2 regions of the Paraburkholderia tropica genome follow, and region 2 is predicted to be linked to the other one. Evidence: riboswitches for the same ligand, from Rfam matches in the RefSeq annotation. Region 2 holds a riboswitch; the other holds the start of a gene.
The links. Region 2 has a riboswitch for glycine ahead of gcvT (glycine cleavage system aminomethyltransferase GcvT). Riboswitches for the same ligand answer to the same signal wherever they lie in the genome.

Region 1 (11,613 bases), on a different replicon from region 2:
CTGGCTGAAACGATTAACGGCCTGTACAAGACGGAACTGATTCATCGGCGCGCCCCGTGGAAAACGAAGGAATCCGTCGAACTGGCAACGCTGCAATGGGTGGCCTGGTTCAATCATCATCGACTGATGGAACCGCTCGGCTATATCCCGCCCGCTGAAGCTGAGGCAAACTACTACAGGCAACTCAGAAATACTGCTGATGCGCCTGCTTTAACTTAAACCCAATAGCCTCCACGATTCCCGGCTCGGTTCAATTAGGTAGTCCTGTTTTAGTACGACGTGAAGTCGCGTGGACGATTGTTCCATTTGTGTTCGCCCGGAAGAGGAACCGATTGTTCGGTCTATCGTAACCTCCTCGTGTCCTTCATACGGAGCACGGTAGGTCCAATTGTCCGTCCTCGCCGGCGTACTGGCAAAGGCAGGTGACCCGTGAGGTGACTGTTGGAGTAGTGGATATGAAGACGCGGAGAAGGCGCATGGTGGACAGTAATATTCGACTACTTCTTTCAGGATTTCTGCCTCCTGCGTCTTCTTGCCAAGCAGACGCTGCAGTTCCCTGATTTCCTTCATCGCTGCAGCCAACTGTGAGGCTGGTACAACGGCCTCTCCAGCTTTCACCGCCGCCAGGCTGCCGTCCTCGTATTGTTTGCGCCAAACAAACACCTGGTTTGGGTTCACCCCATGCCGACGGGCAACCGCCGAAACCGTTGCTCCCGGCTCCAGGGTTTCCTGCACAATGGCCACTCTCTCTCGAACCGAACGCAGACGACGGCGCTCTGGCTCAGTCAGAACTTCAATGCTTTCCACAATTTGCGTAGGCTTGAAACTAGTCACAAGACTACCTCCTATTTTAAGAGGTGCCGCGTGTCCTGAGAATCAAGGGGCTACTCCATGGAACAGCTTCAGACGTGCAGAACAGCTATGATGAAATGGTCTCTAAGACATACATTACAATACCGACGTCCTGGAGGTTGCAGTCAGGCATAAGTATGGCTCATTCTCCACGCCTGTCAGGGCCGCTTTTCGCCCGCGTGGCAGTAGCCCTCTTTGATAGACTATTTGACGGAAATCGATATGAAGCGGAAAAGCTTTGCCGATATGGACTGCGCCGTCGCGCTGGCGTTAGAGCAGGTCGGCGAGTGGTGGAGTCTGCTGATCATACGCGATGCGTTACAAGGCTCGACACGCTTCGAACAGTTCCGCGACAGCCTGGACATTTCGCCGACCGTATTGTCGAAGCGCCTTACGTACCTGATCAGCGCCGGGCTAATGGAGCGGTATCGAGATTCGGCTGACGCCGGCCGGGATTCGTACCGCGTCACAGCAAAGGGGCGAGACTTGTCCCCGGTGCTGATCGCGCTATTTGCTTGGGGACGCCGCTATGTCAAAGGGCATCGATGGGGCATAGATTTCGTGGACCGTGAAACCGGCGAGGCCGTCGACCCCGTGCTGATCGATCGCAATACAGGAAAAGAAGTCAATCGCAACGATCACGCTTTCGTACCCGGCAGATATCCCTCCGAAGCGACGCTCAAGCGCTTAAAGCCGCTTGAGCGCTAAACGGCGTCACATGCGCACCAGCCCGAATTCTGGCGTGAAGGAGTATGTTAGGTCGTACTTAAGATAATACCCAAGACACGGCGCAGCGGTTCAGCGGCCCCCCAAAGTAACTGGTCGCCAGTAGTCAGAACGCTGTAAATTCCGTCGCCAAGGTTCATCTTCCGTAGCCTGCCGACCGCGACCTTCAACGAACCGCTAACAGCGGCAGGACTCAGGCGCCGTATCGATTCTTCTCGGGTATTCGGAACGAAATCGACCCACTCGTTCCCATTCCCGATGAGTTTCTCCAAACTTTCGACGTCCCGGTCCTCCTTCAGCTTGAGCGTGATCGCTGCAGAGTGACTTTGCAGCGCCGCAACCCGTACGCAAAGCCCGTCGACGCGGATAGTGCCTGGCGCCAGACCGAGTATCTTGTTGGCCTCGACTTCGCCCTTCCATTCTTCGCGGCTAATGCCGTTTCCGAGATCCGAATCGATCCAGGTGATAATGCTGCCCGCGAGCGGCACACCAAATCGGGTGATTGGATAGTCGTCGCTCGCCGCAGCGAAGCGAGCGCGATCCAATACGTCAATGGTCGGCGTCGCGGGATCGGCGAGTGCCGCGCGCGTGTGATCCGATAGCGCGGTCATTTGACCAAGCAGTTCAGTCACATGGGTGGCACCCGCACCTGATGCGGCCTGATAGGTCATCATAGACATCCAATCGACGAGCCCAGCTTGGAGCAGCCCGGCCAGGCCAACGAGCGATAAGGTGATGGAACAATTGCCACCGATAAAATTCTTCACCCCCGATGCGATAGCCGCGTCGATGTGCACTCGATTGACCGGGTCGAGAGCGATTACGGAGTCACTGTCCATGCGCTTTGCCGATGCCGCGTCGATCCAGTAGCCATTCCAACCGGCGGCCCGCAGAGCGGGGTAGATTGCCTTCGTGTAACTGCCGCCTTGGCACGTGACGATGATGTCCATCTCTGCGAGTTGTTCGATCGCGTGGGCGTCACGTAGTGTGTGCTCTCTGCCTCTATGATCGCGCGTGCGCTGGCCAGCGGCCGATGTACTGAAATACGTCGGCGCGATGTGCGCGAAGTCGTTTTCTTCCCGCATACGCTTTAGAAGGACGGAGCCGACCATGCCTCTCCATCCGACCAATCCCACTTTTCTCATGTTTCGCTTTCCCCGGCAGGCATGGCCTGCTCGCACGCCCACAATCGGTTGAAGCCAATACTCTCCGTCATCATTACCTGGCGGCTTTGGATAAAATAGCCGTTATTTGCATGGTGACGTACTTCCTTGACGGTCCGACGAGAGGGTGAGCCTGTCTCGTCAGGGGGGCATTTGCAGGTCCTCAGCTGCTGGCGCGTGGCTATACTGTCGCTTGTCTTACTCGACCCGATAGCTTGCGGGTGCGCCTATCTAGAGTTCGTCGATTCCAACATGTTCACTGATTGTTACTGCACACAATTCCGGCGCTCCGCGAATGCACTGACCGGGGTCTACGACGACGCTCTACGTCCTGTCGGTTTAAAAATCACGCAATTTTCACTTCTGCGTGCACTGGAGCGCCTCGACGCGGCGACTTACACGGAGATTGCAGGCGAAGTCGGACTCGACAAGACCACTATTTCTCGCAACCTCAAGCTCCTGATCGATGCCGGATGGGTTAACGTAACCTCTGAGGCCGACGCTCGCGTCAAGGTTGCGCGATTGAGCAAAGAGGGCGACGAAAAATTGCGCAGTGCCGAGCCTTACTGGAGGCGTGCCCAGAATCGGGTTGAGCGTGATGTCCAGAGGTTCATGAAAGGCGCTGCCAAGGAGCGCTTGCTTGAGGCGCTGGAGTCGCTGCAGCGTCCGGACGACCGGGGCTAGAAAGGCGGCCTGCGAACGCTTTATTTTGTCGCGCCATTCACAAGGGTTAATCCTTCCTGACGGGCAACCGCTCCAGCGAATAAGATGCACCTACAACCATTTGCAGGCCTGATGGTTGCTCGGATATTGAGTGCGGCTTGCCGCTTCACTATCGGCCATAGAGTTTTAGCTACATTTATTTGAGGAGCGCGCAATGCCGACATACGTTGTGACGGCAGCTGAGGGCCGTTTCACCCCCGAGGAAAAAGGCGAAATCGCAAAGGGAATCACACATGCCCACAGCAGTGCGACCGGGGCACAGGGATTCTTTGCGCAAGTCATATTTTCCCCTGTCGCCGCAGGCAATCACTTTCTCGGGGGAAGCCACTGAAAGCAGACCACATTTTTGTACATGGTCAGATTCGGGCAGGGAGAACGAACGAACAGAAACAGGGCCTGCTCGACAGCATCGTGGGTGTCGTGGCGCGTGCTGCAAACACCGACAGCCGCTACGTTTGGGTCTACCTGGCTGAGTTGCCCGCCGCGCAGATGGTGGAGTATGGGAAGCTGCTGCCGTCTCCCGGTGGCGAGTTGGCTTGGCTGGAGTCAATGTCTCAGGAAGATCGGGACTATCTGACCAGCGTTGGACGATAGGTCGTTGCGCAGCGAGGCGCGAAGTTCAGTGCGGTGCGTCTCATAGACACACCGCACTGCAGACGATACGCAGAGCAGAGAAAAGATAACAACACACCCGGCGCGGATACGTGATCCGCCCCAGCTCGCATAGGTCAGAAGAACCCGAGCGGCTTCGCGGCGTAACTTACGAGCAGATTTTTCGTCTGCTGATAGTGATCAAGCATCATCTTGTGGTTTTCGCGCCCGATACCGGATTGCTTGTAGCCACCGAACGCAGCGTGCGCAGGGTAGAGGTGGTAGCAATTGGTCCAGATTCGACCTGCCTGAATCGCCCGACCGAATCGGTAGGCACGATTGCCGTCACGCGTCCAGACGCCCGCTCCGAGGCCATAGAGCGTGTCGTTCGCAATCGCGAGTGCTTCTTCCTCATTCTTGAAGGTGGTAACGGAAACAACGGGCCCGAAAATCTCTTCCTGGAAGATTCGCATCGAATTGTTTCCGCGGAAAATGGTCGGCTTCACGTAGTAGCCGTCGCGCAGATCGCCGTCCAGTCGGTTTTGCTCGCCGCCGATCAAACATGTGGCGCCCTCGTCCTTGCCGATCTGCAGGTATGACAAGATCTTCGATAACTGTTCGTACGAAGCCTGCGCCCCGATCATCGTGTCGGGGTTGAGCGGATGTCCTTGCTTAATGGCGGCCACGCGTGACAGAGCACGTTCCATGAATTTTTCGTACGCGGATTCCTGGATGAGTACCCGCGACGGGCTAGTGCATACCTCGCCCTGATTCAGGGCAAACATCGCAAAGCCCTCGAGTGCCTTGTCGAGGAAGGAATCGTCTGCGCTGACGACGTCATCGAAGAAGATGTTCGGGCTCTTTCCGCCCAACTCGAGCGTGACCGGAATGAGATTTGTGCTCGCGTACTGCATGATGAGACGGCCGGTCGAGGTTTCGCCCGTGAATGCCACTTTCGCCACCCGAGAGCTCGATGCTAGCGGCTTGCCGGCTTCCACGCCAAAGCCGTTAATGATGTTCACGACCCCCGGCGGAAGCAGATCGGCGATCAGCTCGATCAGCACCAAGATTGACGCGGGAGTCTGCTCAGCCGGCTTCAGCACCACGCAGTTGCCGGCCGCTAGTGCGGGCGCGAGCTTCCACACCGCCATCAGCAGCGGGAAATTCCAGGGGATGATCTGTGCTACGACGCCAAGCGGTTCGTGAAAATGGTATGCGACGGTATCCTGATCGATCTCGGCCAATGTACCTTCTTGCGCCCGCACGCATCCTGCGAAATAGCGGAAATGGTCGATCGCGAGCGGTAGATCGGCGGCACGCGTTTCACGAATGGGCTTGCCGTTGTCGATCGTCTCCGCAACGGCGAGACGTTCGAGGTTGTCCTGCATTCGGTCGGCGATCCGATGCAGAACGAGTGCGCGTTCGGCAGGCGAGATAGCCGCCCAGGCTCCCTTGGCAGCGTGGGCGGCGTCCAACGCCATCTCGATATCTTCTGCCTGAGAGCGCGGTACGTCACACAGCGGCTTACCTGTGATTGGGGAAACATTGGTGAAATATTCACCGGCCAAAGGCGGAACCCATTTTCCACCGATGAAATTGTCATACTTGCGTCGATAGGGGAACGACGTCGTCAGATGTTCAAGGTCAGCATGATTCATGGAGTGTCTCGCTTGAGATTAGAGGGACGCAGGACGAAGAGTGTCCTCAACACGGACCAGCGGGGGAGGCGCCAGGCCCTGATCGGGACGTTCCGTTACGGATCGTTGAGTTGCACATGCGCGTCGACGCGTGGCCGGCCAAGCATCCTCGCGGCTTCCTCGTGCCGGGTGATGGACAAAATTGCGGTTTTGTGCAAAATCGGGACTCGCGGAACGAATTGGCAGCGTCATAGGTGCATAATTTGGAAGATTGAAGATTATTTAGATGTAGCTACAATCATTGCGTCCAGTCTGCGCCACATGGCAGGCCGCGAATGCACCGGTGCCTCGTTTCTGCTGGATGATCGTTGGCCACCACTGACTATGGGGCACGAACATGAGTACTGGACATACGTCCCGATCAAACCAGGCAAAATTTTGGCGCGAGCCTGGCTTCGCGGATGCTGAACTGATGACTGCGAGCTATCGCACCCATCGGTTTCCGCCGCATGCACACGATGAGTTCGCGATCGGCGTGATTGAACGCGGGGCACAGGCATTTCTCGAGGGCCGCGGTCGACGGTTAATCATGCCGGAAGGCGCGATCTGCGTGATCAATCCCGGTCAGCTGCATGAAGGGCGTCCGGCAATTGAGGGCGGTTGGGATTACCGCATGGTGTACGTGTCCGCGTCAGCTCTGCTCGGCCTAGTGCGAGACGCGGACGGCGCACCGCAGCGGTCCGTGCATTTTCCCGATGTCGTGATGGATGACCCGGATACGATGTTGCTATTTCGCACCGCACACATTTGCTCGGAATCTCACGACGCGAGCCAGCTTGAAAAGACATCCCGACTGACAACCGCGATGACCCAACTCGTGTTGAGGCACGCGTCTACAGCTCGTCGGCCTTCCATCGGGGGAGCAATGCCAGGGGCGGTGAGGCGGGCGCGTGACTATATCGATGCCCATTTTGTGGATAATCCGTCGCTCGACGTAATCGCCCAGGTAGCAGGGATGAGCGCTTACCACCTGCTGCGCGAGTTCAAGAAATCAGTCGGGGTCGCGCCCCATGCGTACCTTGTGCAACGCCGAGTCGCGCTGGCTAAGCACCTTGTGCTTCGGGGGGTGCCGCTGCGGCAGGTTGCCATTGAGGTCGGCTACTGCGATCAAGGGCATTTGAGTCGGGAATTCAGTCGCTTCTTCGGCGTGCCGCCGGGTATCGCTCGGCAGTAAATCCGCAAGTTTGTCCAAATCCCCGGCCGGTATGTGGCTGAAGCTGTGCTCACTATTCACCTGATTCGGGGGCACACTATGATCGATCTGCGAAGCGACACCTGCAGCCAGCCTACCAAGGCCATGCGCGACGCCATAGCCAACGCACCAGTCGGCGACGACGTATACGGCGACGATCCGACCGTCAAAGCACTTGAGCGAGAAGTCGCGGAACTGCTTGGTAAGGAAGATGCCGTTTACATGGTGACGGGCACGATGACCAACCAGGTCGCGATCCGGGCGCACACCGAGCCGGGCGATGCCGTGCTCTTCGATCAAAATGCCCATGTCTACATTCTTGAAGGCGGTGCGCCGGCGGCGTTCTCTGGAGTGCTCCCGCGTCTGCTGCCCGGCGTGCGCGGCGTATTCACCCCGGAAGACGTGTCGAATGCACTCGGCGTGTCGCATCGGTTCTTCCCCAACACGATTCCCGCACCGGTCAAGCTGCTGTGTCTGGAAAACACCCACAACATCGGTGGCGGCAAGGTGTGGCCGATCGAGCGACTTCAGGCTGTCTGCGAGCTTGGCCGACAGCGCGGGCTCGCATTGCACCTGGACGGCGCGAGGCTATGGCATGCGACAGCTGCCACCGGGATTCCCGAGCGCGAATACGCCCGCCACTTCGATTCGGTCAGCGTCTGCTTCTCGAAAGGCCTCGGTGCGCCGGTAGGCTCAGCGCTGGCTGGCTCCCGTGACTTCATTGCTCGCGCGCGTCGTTTCAAGCAGCAAATCGGCGGTGGTTTCCGCCAAGCCGGGATTATCGCGGCAGGTGCGCTGCATGCACTGCGCAATCATCGTGAACGGCTTCAGGAAGATCATGAGCATGCTCGAATGCTCGCCAACGGTATCGCAGGTCTGCCTGGCATTTCGCTCGATGTTTCCGCGATCGAAACTAACATCGTGCGTTTCGGCGTCTCTTCGCTTCCCGCTGGAACATTCGTCGAGCGTCTTTACGACAAGGGTCTGTATGTACTGCCGTCCGGCGCAGATGGCGTACGCGCCATTCCTTATCTGAACATAACTCGCCAGCAGGTACAGGAAGCCATCGATATCATTTCGGTCGTCGCACAAGAGAACGCACGTAACGCTGGCGTGAGTGGACCTGGCGGCAAGGTGTCGTCTGGGGCCGGCTATTAATTACATTTTTTGGCGTCAGCCTAAAGTATCACCTTGATAGCAGTAAAAGCGGGGGTGACGATGCCCTCGTGACGGTCGCTATCTCTCGATCAGCTCGTCACACCAACTCGTTGGTGGCGCGTGGCAATGCGCGCAAGTGCGTTGCCACGCGTCTATCGAGAATGGCAGGGCGGAACCAAAGGCTCGAGCGATCAGGAAGTCAGTGCGCGTCTCGACGCAGTCGTTCATAGGGTGTGCACACGACCGGGGCAGATAACGGAGCGCACGTTCAGGTTGGCACCGATCAATTTGTCGAAAGGGAGTTCCGACCTGTCACTCTGCAGAGGAATGTCTCGCAAATTCGAACGGCTGCACAGGATTGGCGTGAGTGGAGCAGCTGCCTCACGCGTTGGCGATGCAGGGCGTACTACTCCTGCCGTTGGAAGGATCCACTCCTCCGACAAGATGCATCGGGGTGTCCGCGTCAAGCGGTGAGCCTAGCTATTGTCCGATGCATGTCATGGTAGTTTTGCAATCGTTGTATTCGTGCATCACGGGAGAGACCGCTCGATTGAGCGGCGCCGATGGAGCAACCGCCCCGGAAACTCTCAGGCAAAAGGACCGTGATGCGAGGACGCTCTGGAGAGCGGCGCCTCGTGCGCCCACCGAAGGGGAGCCACCGCCGTAACGCAACAGGGACAGTGGCGAAACTCTCAGGTAAACGGACAGATGGGGCATCCGCGTCGGCGACACATATCGCTGGCGATGCTCAATACAATCTGGACCAGAACATGTCACGAATCGCCATCATTGGCGCCGGTATTACCGGCGTCACTACCGCTTATGCCCTTTCGAATCACGGCCATAGCGTCAGTGTCTTCGAGCGGCATCGCTATGCCGCAATGGAGACGTCCTTCGCGAATGGTGGCCAGCTCTCGGCCAGCAATGCGGAGGTATGGAACAGCCGTGCCACTGTCCTCAAAGGACTGCGTTGGATGTTCGCACGCGACGCACCGCTGCTACTGAATCCGCGGCCAAGCTTACACAAGTACGGCTGGATTGCCGAGTTTCTCGGAAACATCCCGCGATACGAAGCGAACACGATTGAAACTGTGAGGCTTGCGATCGCTGCACGCGCACACCTATTCCACATTGCGGAGCGCGAGGGCATCCAGTTCGATCTCGAGCAGCGCGGAATCTTGCACTTCTATGCAACGCGCAAGGAGCACGAAGCAGCAATGCGCGTGAATACCTTGCTGCGAGCGGGGGGGCTGGATCGTCGCCCAGTGACGCCGGAGGAGATGCGCGCAATCGAGCCGACTCTTCACGGCCGCTTTCACGGAGGATTTTTCACTGAGTCGGATTCGTCCGGGGATATCCACAAATTTACCGGAGGGCTTTCATCGGCCTGCGAGCGTCGCGGTGTGCAATTTCACTACGACACGGCAATCGACAGCGTCGAATCCGTGGACTGCGGCAAGATTTTGATTTCTTCCGACCAACGACGCGAAGTCTTTGATCGCATCGTCATCTGTGCCGGCGTCGGCAGTCGCCGGTTCGCTGCGATGCTGGGCGATCATGTGAACGTCTATCCAGTCAAGGGCTATTCGATCACGGTACATCTGGATGATGAACCGAGTCGGAGCAGCGCTCCCTGGGTGAGCATCCTCGATGACCGCGCGAAGATCGTCACCAGCCGTCTTGGGACAGACCGGTTCCGGGTTGCGGGCACAGCAGAGTTCAACGGCGTGAACCGGGATATTCGTTCGGATCGGATCGAACCATTGATCAATTGGGTGCGTCGATACTTCCCTGTCGTCTCCACTTCGCGAGTTATTCCATGGGCAGGACTGAGACCGATGCTGCCAAGCATGCTGCCGCGCGTGGGTCGTGGCAGGCGCCCTGGTGTCTTTTACAACACGGGACATGGTCATCTGGGCTGGACTTTGTCGGCGGCAACCGCGGAGGCCGTTTCCTCCATGATCGGTGTAGATTGAGCGAATGGCAACATTGCCGTTTGCCAACAGAGCGTGCTTTGCCACAACTCGCCCGGATAGAGTTCGGAAACTCCCATTTGCAAGTCAGTCGCCTGCAAGTGCAGTGGCAGATCGACATCACCTCGGTCTATCGGGTTTTTGTCTTTCCGCAGCAGCGGCGAAAGTACGGTAACTACGGGCCCCTATCGTTTTTATAGATGAAATACTACTTTGATAGTAGTATCTCATCTATAGCGGTGTTCGCCCTCATAGAATGGGACCGGGCACCACGCCACATATCACGCAGAGCGGGACATTCGATGGCAGACAATATGAGCAACCGTCATGAAAGGCTTAGAGTTCTTATCCTTGGCGCTGGCGCACTGGGTGGTTACTATGGCTCCCGCTTGATCCAGGCCGGCGCTGATGTAACGTTCCTGGTGCGTCCCCGGCGCGCTGAAGCGTTGATGCGCGATGGATTGCGTGTATCGAGCTCATTGGGGGACTTCTCTTCGGCGGTCCGTACGGTGGCCGCGGACGCAGTGAGGCCGGGCTACGACCTGGTCTTGCTCACCTGCAAAGCGTACGACCTCGACGACGCCCTGAATTCGTTGGCGCCCGCGCTAGCCGGCGCAGCCGGTATTCTCCCCCTGCTGAACGGCATGGCGGTGTACGACACGCTAGACCGTCGCTATGGTCGAGCGCGTGTGCTGGGGGGCGTCTCGTATATCGCGGCGTCGAGCGCAGAGGACGGCAGCATCGTGCACATGGGCAATCAGGACAAGCTCATTGTCGGTGCGCGCCATCCGTCGCAACGCGATCTGGTCGGGCAGCTCCATGCGGCGTTCGCCGCCACATCGGGCTTGCGTGTGTTGTCCGAGAGAGTTGATGCTGACCTCTGGCAGAAGTGGGTAATGCTGTCCTCAGGCGCAGCCGCGACCTGCCTGATGCGCGGGCGCTTGTGCGATATCTTGCGAACGTCTGATGGCAAGAACTTGATCTCCGCATTGATCGAAGAGTGTGTAACTGTCTCCAGGGCGGAGGGCTTCGATCTCAGCCCGCAGGTCGTGGACGGCGTCCGTCGCTTTTTGCTGGATGCAGAGTCGACCTGGGCCGCATCCATGATGCGCGATATTGCGCGACTCTCCCCGCGTATCGAGTCGGAAGCGATCGTCGGTGACATGATCGCCCGCGCGGCACGCCACCAGATCGATACGCCATACTTGCGGGTTGCCTATGCGCATCTGCAAACGTACGTCCTACACAGCGCGAATTAATACAAGTGCTATTGGCGCAACCCTCACCATCGGTGCTGCGCCCCACCTGGCTATCGATCCGAAGAGTATCAGGCGCTACGCGCCGAGCGCGACGCTGCGTGCCGAGCTTCAGGAAGCGAAACCAGTTGGTAGAGACTACCGGCTTCGCACTGCGCGGTCATCTTGCTGAGCTGGGCGCGGAGCTTATGATGAGTGCCGGACGTGGACTTCACGCTGTCGCAGCCGGGCATGCCCGACGACATCGCACGAGCATCGTCGCGTGGTGGAAGCCATGCGCGC
Region 2 (11,613 bases):
GAAAGGTCCATACAAACGGTTACAAGTCTGCGCCGCCGTGCGGTCATCGCACGGCGCGCGCGACGCGTTTGCGACGAACAACGCCAGAAACAGAGCGATAACGTTCTGCATCTTCCGGGGTGCAGGGTTCGTGGCGCGCGCCAGCCCGCCCCGGACCGACAACAAGGAGAGTCTCAATGACCCGATTGAATTGTATGAACCGTGCCATCCGCCTGAGCTGCGCCGCCGCGCTGATCTCGACGCTCGCCGCATGCGTCGTCACCCCGCCCGCGCAGCATTCCGGCTCGAATCCGCATGAACTGGCCGTCGACCGCCTGCATCAGGTCGACGCCCGCATCGACACCTTGGGCCGCCGCATCGACGCGCGCGTGAACCAGGGCTACTATCCGCCGCCGCAGGGCGCCGCGCTGCATCACCGCCTCGACACGATCCGCGGCGAGGCGCACGACATGGCTGCGCAGCACGGCGGCGGCATCTCCGGCGACGAGCAGCACGTGCTCAACCAGGAGCTCGATACGGCGGCGCGCGCCATCGGCGAATAAGCCCGCGCAAAACCACCGCGATCACATGGGCCGCCTCGCGCGGCCCGTTTCTTTTTTTGGCGCGCATGCGCGGTCGCGCGCGAGCGGTTCTTTCGGGGCCGCATGCGCGCAAGCCTTGCCGGGCGGCGTTCGGCGCATGGCCCGCCAGCACGCGCGGCCGGCTGGCGCAGGTTCCACTCCCGTTCCGCCGCCACGGTGCGCCTAATTTTTCCGCATTGACACAGCCCGCCGGCGTCCAGCACAATCGCTGCGCGCGCCGGGAGAGCGCGACGTTCGCGAGTCGAGTCAATTTCGAATCGCAACGCCGCCGCCGAAGGGGCAACCCACAAACTCTCAGGCAAAAGGACCGTGCGCGCCGGACCGCTGCTTCGCCTGTTTCGCACCCGCGTGCGAGACGCGCGAGACGGCACTCAGGTCCGCAACTCTGGAGAGCGGCAGTAGAACGGCGGAGGGATCGTAACCCTGGCGTTCAGGCTGCCCACCGAAGGGGCGCGCGTCGTTCGACGCAATCTCTCAGGTACCGAGGACAGAGGGGCCATGCAAGAACCGACCACGGGCATCGTGCCTGCGGCGAGTCCTGCATGGCCTTTTTCGTTTTCGCTCGAATTCCGGCGGGACATTCCCCCGGAGTCGCACGAAAACCCTCGCGACCGCCTGAGGCCTCATGACCGAACTCAAACGCACTCCGCTGAACGACACGCACCGCGCGCTGAACGCCCGCATGGTCGATTTCGGCGGCTGGGACATGCCCGTCAACTACGGCTCGCAGATCGACGAACATCGCGCCGTGCGCACCGACGCCGGCATGTTCGATGTCTCGCACATGTGCGTCGTCGACTTCTCGGGCGCGAAGGCGCGCGAATTCTTCGCCCGCGCGCTCGCCAACAACGTCGCCAAGCTGACGACGCCCGGCAAGGCGCTCTATTCCTGCATGCTCAACCCCGAAGGCGGCGTGATCGACGACCTGATCGTCTATTACTTCGCCGACGACGCGTTCCGCACCGTCGTCAACGCGGGCACCGCCGACAAAGACATCGCCTGGTTCGAGAAGCTCAACGCCGAAGGCGGCTTCGGCCTCACCATCACACCGCGCCGCGATCTCGCGATCGTCGCCGTGCAAGGCCCGAACGCGCGCGAGAAAGTCTGGGCCGTCGCGCCCTCCTCGCGCAGCGCCACCGAAATCCTCAAGCCCTTCAACGCCGCGAAGATCGACGCCACGCCGTTCGGCGAGCTGATGATCGCGCGTACCGGCTACACCGGTGAAGACGGCTTCGAAATCGTGCTGCCCGCCGCCGCCGTCTGCGAGTTCTGGGACGCGCTGCAACGCCAGGGCGTGAAGCCCTGCGGCCTCGGCGCGCGCGACACGCTGCGCCTCGAAGCGGGCATGAACCTCTACGGCCAGGACATGGACGAAGCGGTCTCGCCGCTCGACGCGGGCCTCGCCTGGACCGTCGACCTGAAGACGCCGCGCGAGTTCGTCGGTCGCGCCGCGCTCGAAGCGAACGGCACGCGCTCGACCTTCGTCGGCTTGATCCTGCAGAAGGAAAACGGCAAGGCCGGCGGCGTGCTGCGCGCTCACCAGAAAGTGCTGACGCCGCACGGCGACGGCGAGATCACGAGCGGCACCTTCTCGCCGACGATGCAGGAATCCATCGCCTTCGCGCGCGTGCCCGAGGGCGTGCAGCCGGGCGACGTCGTGCAGGTGCAGATCCGCGACAAAGCCCTTCCCGCAAGCGTGGTAAAACTGCCGTTCGTGCGCAACGGCAAGGTGCTGGTCGCCTGATCCGCAAGGATTCCGGCGCGCACGCCCACCCTCTTTTCAAGTCATAAACGAACCACGCACTGGAGCAACCATGAGCATCCCGGCCGATCTGAAATACACCGAATCGCACGAGTGGATCCGCACCGAAGCCGACGGCACGCTGACCGTCGGCATCACCGATCACGCGCAGGAAGCGCTCGGTGACATCGTCTTCCTCGAACTGCCCGAAGCCGGCCGCGCCGTCACGGCGGGCGACGCCATCGCCGTGATCGAATCGGTCAAGGCCGCCTCGGACATCTACGCGCCGGTCTCGGGCGAGATCGTCGAATCGAACTCGGCGCTCGTCGACGCCCCCGAAGGCGTGAACGGCGCGCCCTACGAGTCGTGGCTCTTCAAGATCAAGCCGGCCGCCGACGCCAAGCTCGACGCGCTGATCGACGCCGCCGCCTACGAGAAGGCCATCGGCGCCTAAACCCCGGGACGGCTTTCGCAGAAGGCCCGTCCCAACGCACAGGCGCGGCGGCATCGCGGCACTACGCGACGCGCCGCCCGCGCCGGCAGGAAACCTCATGAAGCTCGAACACCCGGATCGTCTGATGAACACCTCGCCCACGGCTCTCTCGCTCGCGGCGCTCGAAGCGCACGACGCCTTCGCCGCCCGCCACATCGGCCCCGACACGGCCGACCAGCAAGCGATGCTCGACGCGCTCGGCTTCGCGTCGCGCGCGGCGCTGATCGACGCGGTGATTCCGGCGAAGATCCGCCGCACCGAGACGCTGCCGCTCGGGCCGTTCTCGCAGCCGCGCTCGGAAGCCGAGGCGCTGGCCGCGCTGCGCGCGCTCGCGGACAAGAACCAGGTGTTCCGCTCGTACATCGGGCAGGGCTATTTCGACACGCACACGCCGGCCGTCATCCTGCGCAACGTGCTCGAAAATCCGGCGTGGTACACGGCCTACACGCCGTACCAGCCGGAAATCTCGCAAGGCCGTCTGGAGGCGCTGCTGAACTATCAGCAGATGATCGTCGACCTGACGGGCCTCGCCATTTCCAACGCATCGCTGCTCGACGAAGGCACCGCCGCCGCCGAAGCGATGACGCTCGTGCAGCGCGTGGGCAAGTCGAAGTCGAACGTGTTCTTCGTCGCCGACGACGTGCTGCCGCAAACGCTCGAAGTCGTGCAGACGCGCGCCAAACCGATCGGCATCGAAGTGAAGGTCGGCCCCGCCGCCGAGGCCGCGCAGGCGAACGCCTTCGGCGTGCTGCTGCAATATCCGGGCGTGAACGGCGACGTGCGCGACTACCGCGAACTCGCCCAGGCCGTGCACGCCGCGGGCGGCGCGGTGATCGCCGCCGCCGACCTGCTCGCGCTCACGCTGCTCACGCCGCCCGGCGAATGGGGCGCGGACGTGGCCGTGGGCAACTCGCAGCGCTTCGGCGTGCCGATGGGCTTCGGCGGCCCGCACGCCGCCTACCTCGCGGTGAAGGACGACTTCAAGCGCCAGATGCCGGGCCGTCTCGTCGGCGTGACCGTCGACGCGCAGGGCAACCCGGCGCTGCGCCTCGCGCTGCAAACGCGCGAACAGCATATCCGCCGCGAGAAGGCCACCTCGAACGTCTGCACGGCGCAGGCGCTGCTCGCGATCATGGCCAGCATGTACGCGGTCTATCACGGTCCGCAGGGTCTGAAGCGCATCGCGCAGCGCGTGAACCGCGTGGCCGCCATTCTGGCCGCGGGCGCGCAGAAGCTCGGCTACACGCTCGTCAACGCGTCGTTCTTCGACACCATCACGTTCGAAGCGGGCGCGCGCACCCAGGCGCTGCATGACGCGGCGCTCGCGCGCGGCATGAACCTGCGCCGCGTGAGCGAAACGCGCGTGGGCGTCTCCGTCGACGAAACCACCACGCGCGGCGATCTGGCCGATCTGCTCGCCGTGTTCGCGCAAGCCGCGTTCGCGGGCGAGACGCCGTCGGTCGACGCGCTCGACGCCGAACTCGCCGCCGCCAACGCCGCCACCTTCCCGGCCGCGCTCGCGCGCGAAAGCGCTTACCTCACGCATCCGGTCTTCAACCGTCACCATTCGGAAACGGAAATGCTGCGCTATCTGCGCAGCCTCTCGGACAAGGACCTGGCGCTCGACCGTTCGATGATTCCGCTCGGTTCGTGCACGATGAAGCTCAACGCCACCTCGGAAATGCTGCCGGTGACGTGGCCCGAGTTCGGCCAGATTCACCCGTTCGCGCCCGCCGAGCAAACCGTCGGCTACCGCGAAATGGTCGATCAGCTCGAACAGATGCTCGTGGCCGCGACCGGCTACGCCGCCGTCTCGCTGCAACCGAACGCCGGCTCGCAGGGCGAGTACGCCGGTCTGCTGATCATTCAGGCGTATCACGCCTCGCGCGGCGACGCGCACCGCAACGTCTGCCTGATTCCCGCTTCGGCGCACGGCACGAACCCGGCTTCCGCGCAGATGGCGGGCATGCAGGTCGTGGTGGTCGCGTGCGACGCGCAAGGCAACATCGATCTCGCCGACCTCAAGGCCAAGGCCGAACAGCACGCGGCGAAGCTCGCGGCGATCATGATCACCTACCCGTCCACGCACGGCGTGTTCGAGGAAAACGTGCGCGAAGTCTGCGAAATCGTGCACGCGGCAGGCGGCCAGGTCTACGTGGACGGCGCCAACATGAACGCGATGGTCGGTCTCGCGGCGCCGGGCCAGTTCGGCGGCGACGTCTCGCACCTGAACCTGCACAAGACCTTCTGCATTCCGCACGGCGGCGGCGGCCCGGGCGTCGGTCCGGTCGCGGTCGGCGCGCACCTCGCGCAGTTCCTGCCGAACCAGCTTTCGTCGGGCTACAAGCGCTCGACCGATCAGGGCCACGGCATCGGCGCGGTCAGCGCGGCGCCGTACGGCTCGGCCTCGATCCTGCCGATTTCGTGGATGTACATCGCGATGATGGGCGCGGCGAACCTCACCGCCGCGACCGAAACCGCGATCCTCAACGCGAATTACGTGGCGAACAAGCTCGCGCCGCACTTCCCGGTGCTGTACAGCGGCCCCGGCGGCCTCGTGGCGCACGAGTGCATTCTCGACCTGCGCCCCATCAAGGATGCGAGTGGCATCACCGTCGACGACGTGGCCAAGCGCCTGATGGACTACGGCTTCCACGCGCCGACCATGAGCTTCCCGGTGCCGGGCACGCTGATGGTCGAGCCGACCGAGTCGGAGTCGAAGGAGGAGCTGGACCGCTTTATCGACGCCATGATCGCGATCCGCGAGGAAATCCGCGCCGTGGAAGACGGTCGCGCCGACGCCGAGGACAACCCGCTGCGTCACGCGCCGCACACGGCCGCCGTGGTGGTCGCCGACGGCTGGGCGCACGCCTACTCGCGCGAGCAGGCGGCGTATCCGCTCGCGTCGCTGGTCGCGCGCAAGTACTGGCCGCCGGTCGGCCGCGCCGACAACGTCTACGGCGACCGCAATCTGTTCTGCTCGTGCGTGCCGATCGACGCTTACGACGATCAGGCCGACGGGACCGCCGGCGAATGAGCGTAACCGTCGGGTAACCGGCCATGACCGCCGCCATGCCGCCGCACGACCTCCGGTCGACGCGGCGGCGCCGTGCGGCCGGCCCGGCGACCCGGCGTGCGCCCCGCCCTGCGACGTTACTTTCGTTACATTTGCCGCCGCGAAACTTCGCCAAAGCTCGCCAAACCGTTAACATCACACACCTGTCAGCCTTGAACCAGGGAGTCGCGCATGGCGCGGAAGGTGGGAACGGCCTTGGCCGGAAATCCGGCGATCACGCAGGCCAAGGGCCGCTTGGCGCGCGGCGGCGCGCGCACGCTCGCGGCGGCCTGTTTCGTGAGTGCGGGCCTCGCGGCCCTGAGCGCGGCGCAACCGGCGCGCGCGGCGATGAACTTCTGCGCGGCACCGGCCCTGCAGACCAGCGAACGCACCAATTCGGACCCCGGCGTGAAAGCGCTGGTGGCCGAAGTGCAGGCGCACGTGAACGACGTGCCGCATCCGCTCGCGCGGCTGCACACGGAAGGCACGCTGCCGCACGAGGGCATCTACGACCAGAGCGTGGAGGCCGAGAAGGAACTCGACCTGATGCGCAACGCGGCGCTCGCCTGGCGCGCCACGAGCGACGACCGCTTCCTGAAGCTCGTCGACCGCTTTCTGTACGCGTGGGTCACGACCTATCAACCGAGCTTCAATCCGATCGACGAAACGCGCTTCGAAGCGCTGATCCTCGCGTACGACATGACCGCGAGCGCGCTGCCGGTGAAAACGCGCAACGCGACCATGCTGTTTCTGAACAAGTTCGCGAACGGCTACATCCAGCAGGTGGACGCGCAGCCGCGCCCGCTCAAGGGCACGTTCGCGAACAACTGGCAGAGCCATCGGGTCAAGCTCATTGCGATGACGGCGTTCACGCTCGACAACCGCAAGATGATCGCGACGGCGCAGCGTCTGTTCGTCGAGCATATCGGCGACAACGTCGCGCCCGACGGCTCCACGCTCGATTTCACCGAGCGCGACGCGCTGCACTACGTGACCTACGATCTGCAGCCGCTCGTGACGGCCGCGCTCGCCGCGCGCCGCCACAACCGCAACTGGCTGCCCGAACGCGCGGCCAACGGCGCCACGCTGGCGAGCGCGCTCGACTGGCTCACGCCGTACGCGCTCGGCGAGAAGACGCACGAGGAATTCGTGCATTCGAGCGTGCCGTTCGACGCCAAGCGCCGCGAGGCCGGTTTGCCCGGCTACACCGGCGCATGGGATCCGAAGAACGCCGCCGAACTGTTTCACCTGGCCGCGCGGCTCGATGGCCGCTATGCGCCGATCGCCCTGAAACTGGCACCCACGCCGCCCGCGTGGCTTGCCGTCTGCCTGCCGTTGCCGGCGCGCTGATCGCGCGTGACGGGTTGCAGCGGTGGCGCATGAATTCGATGTCGCGCACCACACCGCGCAGCATCCCCTGAAACCGACACGATCAAGCAGGAGCAGTACCCATGGCAGTCAGCGTTTTCGACCTTTTCAAAATCGGCATCGGGCCGTCCAGTTCGCATACGGTCGGACCGATGCGCGCGGCCCTGATGTTCGCCGAAGGACTCGAGCGCGACGGGCTGCTCGCGCCCACCGCCTCCGTGAAGGTCGAACTGTACGGCTCGCTCGGCGCGACCGGCAAAGGCCACGGCACCGACCGCGGCGTGATGCTCGGCCTGATGGGCGACGCGCCCGACACGGTCGATCCCGAGACCATCAACGCGCGTCTCGAAGCCGTGCGCGCCTCGCGCCTGCTCGCGCTGCTCGGCCATCACACGATTCCGTTCGTGATGAAGGAGCACATCGCCTTTTATCGCCAGGCGCTGCCCGAGCATCCGAACGGCATGAAGCTGCGCGCGCTCGACGCCAACGGCGAGACGCTGCGCGAAAGCACTTATCTCTCGGTCGGCGGCGGTTTCGTCGTGACGGCGGGCGCGCCGAACACCAAGGTGCTGGCCGCCGCGCAGCAGATGCCGCATGCGTTCACCTCGGGCGCCGAACTGCTCGCGCTGTGCGCCTCGACCGGCAAAAGCATCGCGCAACTGATGCTCGAAAACGAGCGCATCTGGCATAGCGACGAGGAAATCCGCACCGGCCTTCTGCGTATCTGGGACGTGATGCAGGCGTGCGTGTCGCGCGGCTGCGGCATCAACAATCCCGATGCCGACGGCACGCTGCCCGGCCCATTCCAGGTCAAGCGCCGCGCGCCGCAGCTTTATCGCGCACTGACCGCGCATCCCGAACGCGCGCTGCAAGACCCGCTCTCGATGATCGACTGGATCAACCTCTACGCGATCGCCGTGAACGAGGAAAACGCGGCGGGCGGCCGCGTCGTCACTGCGCCGACCAACGGCGCGGCCGGCATCATTCCCGCCGTGCTGCACTACTACGTGCGCTTCACGCCGGGCGCGAACGAGCAAGGCGTGATCGATTTCCTGCTCACGGCCGCCGCGATCGGCATTCTCTACAAGCTCAACGCGTCGATCTCGGGCGCGGAAGTCGGCTGCCAGGGCGAAGTGGGCGTGGCCTGCTCGATGGCGGCGGGCGCGCTCGCCGCCGTGCTCGGCGGCACGCCGCTGCAAGTGGAAAACGCCGCCGAAATCGGCATGGAACACAACCTCGGCCTCACCTGCGATCCGGTCGGCGGCATGGTGCAGATTCCCTGCATCGAGCGCAACGCGATGGCCTCGGTGAAAGCCGTGAACGCCGCGCGCATGGCGCTGCGCGGCGACGGCGCGCACTACGTCTCGCTCGATTCGGTCATCAAGACGATGCGCGAAACCGGCGCCGACATGAAGACCAAATACAAGGAAACGTCGCGCGGCGGACTCGCGGTCAACATCGTCGAATGCTGATGTGAGCGTGCGCGGCTGCTGACGTCACCCGAAGCGACTCGAAACGATCCACCTGATTCACGAAAAGAACGAAGGAGAGGGCATCGCCATGCAGCAGCCGAACGAAACGACCCGCAGCGATCACGACAACCCGGCGAGCGTGACCGGCGCGCGCCTCGTCGTCGATGCGCTCGTCGCCAATGGCGTCGAGCGCGTGTTTTGCGTGCCCGGCGAGAGCTATCTTGCCGTGCTCGACGCGCTCGCCGACGAAACCGCGCGCATCGACACGCTCGTGTGCCGTCACGAAGCCGCCGCCGCCAACATGGCCGAAGCGGTCGGCAAGCTCACGGGCAAACCGGGCGTCGCGCTCGTCACGCGCGGTCCGGGCGCGACGCATGCCTCGATCGGCGTGCACACCGCGTTTCAGGATTCGTCGCCGATGATCCTGCTGATCGGCCAGGTCGCGCGCGAGCAGATGGACCGCGAGGCGTTTCAGGAAATCGACTATCGGCGCATGTTCGGCCAGATGGCGAAGTGGGTCGCGCAGATCGACGACGCGCGGCGCGTGCCCGAATACCTGAGTCACGCCTTTCATGTGGCGATGTCGGGGCGTCCCGGTCCGGTCGTGCTCGCGCTGCCCGAGGACATGTTGAGCGACGCGATTCCCGCCGCCACGGCGCAGCCCACCGCGCCCGCCGCGCAGCGCGTGCAGGCGTCGCCCTCGCAGGCGCAGATCGAGCGCGTGCGCGAGCTGCTCGCGAACGCGAAGCAGCCGTTCGTGATCGCGGGTGGTCACGGCTGGACGCCGCAGGCGTGCGCCGATCTGCAACGCTTCGTCGAAAACTGGCAGTTGCCGGTCGGGCTCGCGTTCCGCTTTCAGGACACGCTCGACAACGATCATCCGAACTACGCGGGCGACGTGGGGCTCGGCGCGAATCCGGCGCTGAGCGCGCGCATCCGCGAAGCCGACGTGCTGCTCGCGCTCGGGCCGCGTCTGGGCGAAGCCACCACGGCGGGCTACGCGCTGCTCGACATTCCGAAGACGAAGCAGACGCTGATTCACGTGCATCAGGGCGCGGAAGAACTCGGCCGCGTCTATGCCGCCGATCTGCCGATCGTCTCCGGTCTCGCGGAATTCACCGCGCAACTGGCCGCGTTGCCCGCGCCGGATTCGGTGGCCTGGACCGGCAGCGCGACGCAGGCGCACGAGGCGTATCTCGCGTGGCGCACGCCGCGCCCGATGCCTGGCGACGTGCAGCTCGGCGAAGTGATGCAGCAACTACGCGCGCGCCTGCCCGACGACGCCATCGTCACCAATGGCGCGGGCAATTACGCGACGTGGCTGCATCGGCATTTCGCGTATCGGCATTTCCGCTCGCAGCTTGCGCCCACCAGCGGCGCGATGGGTTACGGCGTGCCCGCGGCCATCGCGGCGAAGTCGCTTTATCCGCAACGCGCCGTGGTCGCGCTCGCGGGCGACGGCTGCTTCATGATGGCGTCGTCCGAACTCGCGACCGCCATGCAATACGGGCTCAACGTGGTGTTCATCGTCGTGAACAACAGCCACTACGGCACGATCCGCATGCATCAGGAGCGCAATTATCCGAACCGCGTCCACGGCACGCAGCTCACCAATCCAGATTTCGCGGCCTTCGCGCAGTCGTTCGGCGCGCACGGCGAAACGGTCACGAGCACGGCGCAGTTCGCGGGCGCGCTCGATCGCGCGCTGAATGCGGGCAAGCCGGCGCTGATCGAGATTCGCGTGACGAAGGAAGCGAGCACGCCCGCCGCCACGCTCGAACAGGTTCGCGAACAGGGACGCAAGGCGCGTGCGCAGTAACACGCCGGGATATCGTTAGCGATCCTGAATAGCCTCACCTTTCGCGCGACGCGATTCAAATGCAAAGAAAAAGCCCCGCAGGTTTAAAGCCTGCGGGGCTTTTTTTACAGCGTCGAACCGCGCGAAGCGGTCAGGCAGCGATTACTTGCCGCCCACGCTTTGCAGCGTCGTCCACTTGCCGTCGACGACCTTGTACAGCGTGATGCCGCCGTTCTTCAGGTCGCCCTTCGCGTCGTACGCGAGGTCGGCCGAGGTCACAGCAGGCATGCTGGTCTTCGCGAGGAACGGCAGGTACTTCGCCGGATCCGTCGAGTTGGCCTTCTTCATGGCTGCGAACATGGCCATCGCGCCGTCGTAAGCGTACGGCGAGTACGTCTGGACGTCTTCACCGAAGCGCTTCTTGTACTTCTCGACGTAGTCCTTGCCGCCAGGCATTTCCTCGAGCGGCAGGCCCGCCAGCGAGGCCACGGTGCCGTTGGCTGCGTCGCCCGCGATCTTCAGGAACGTCGGCGTGTGGACCATTTCGCCGCCCATCAGCGGCGCCTTGATGCCCAGCGACTTCATCTGCTTGACCATCGGCGCGGCTTGCGAATCGGCGCCGCCGAAGTAGACGAGGTCGGGGTTCATCGCCTTGGCCTTCGTCAGGACCGACTTGAAGTCGACGGCCTTGTCGTTGGTGTATTCACGGTCGATGATGTTGCCGCCCGCCGCCTTCGCAGCCTTCGCGAATTCGTCGGCGAGACCCTGGCCGTAAGCCGTGCGGTCGTCGATCACGACGATCTTCTTCAGGCCCAGGTTCTTCACCGCGAACGCGCCGGCCACCGAGCCTTGCTGCGTGTCCGAGGTCATCATGCGGAACGTGGTCTTGAAGCCTTGCTGCGTGTACTCGGGCGCGGTCGCCATGGCGATCTGCGGGATGCCTGCGTTCGCGTAGATGCGCGAAGCCGGGATCGTCGTGCCCGAGTTGAAGTGGCCGAGCATGCCCTTGATGCCGTCGTCGACGAGCTTTTGCGCGACCGTCGTGCCCGTGCGCGGGTCGGCCTGGTCATCGGCCGAATCCAGCACGAAGTGAACCGGCTTGCCG

Region 1: it holds a riboswitch for glycine, as region 2 does, so the genes downstream of both, G5S35_RS38150 (D-amino acid dehydrogenase) here and gcvT (glycine cleavage system aminomethyltransferase GcvT) in region 2, are expected to answer to the same signal.

What each region holds. Positions count from the first base shown of each region.
Region 1 covers NZ_CP049138.1:220,660-232,272, reverse strand. Annotated here, with positions in the region: one part of gene G5S35_RS38195 (IS3 family transposase) at 1-219, shown strand, start outside; partial or broken gene G5S35_RS38190 (transposase) at 490-798, opposite strand; gene G5S35_RS38185 (winged helix-turn-helix transcriptional regulator) at 1,075-1,560, shown strand; gene asd (aspartate-semialdehyde dehydrogenase) at 1,608-2,723, opposite strand; gene G5S35_RS38175 (MarR family winged helix-turn-helix transcriptional regulator) at 2,994-3,425, shown strand; gene G5S35_RS39920 (tautomerase family protein) at 3,619-3,795, shown strand; gene adh (aldehyde dehydrogenase) at 4,193-5,713, opposite strand; gene G5S35_RS38160 (AraC family transcriptional regulator) at 6,090-6,926, shown strand; gene G5S35_RS38155 (threonine aldolase family protein) at 7,005-8,102, shown strand; glycine riboswitch at 8,626-8,715, shown strand; glycine riboswitch at 8,720-8,811, shown strand; gene G5S35_RS38150 (D-amino acid dehydrogenase) at 8,873-10,078, shown strand; gene G5S35_RS38145 (2-dehydropantoate 2-reductase) at 10,378-11,334, shown strand; gene G5S35_RS39910 (FAD-binding protein) at 11,594-11,613, shown strand, end outside.
Region 2 covers NZ_CP049134.1:3,169,113-3,180,725, forward strand. Annotated here, with positions in the region: gene G5S35_RS14345 (hypothetical protein) at 195-542, shown strand; glycine riboswitch at 790-900, shown strand; glycine riboswitch at 957-1,082, shown strand; gene gcvT (glycine cleavage system aminomethyltransferase GcvT) at 1,207-2,325, shown strand; gene gcvH (glycine cleavage system protein GcvH) at 2,396-2,776, shown strand; gene gcvP (aminomethyl-transferring glycine dehydrogenase) at 2,874-5,852, shown strand; gene G5S35_RS14365 (alginate lyase family protein) at 6,219-7,220, shown strand; gene G5S35_RS14370 (L-serine ammonia-lyase) at 7,322-8,710, shown strand; gene G5S35_RS14375 (thiamine pyrophosphate-binding protein) at 8,799-10,529, shown strand; gene G5S35_RS14380 (branched-chain amino acid ABC transporter substrate-binding protein) at 10,671-11,613, opposite strand, start outside.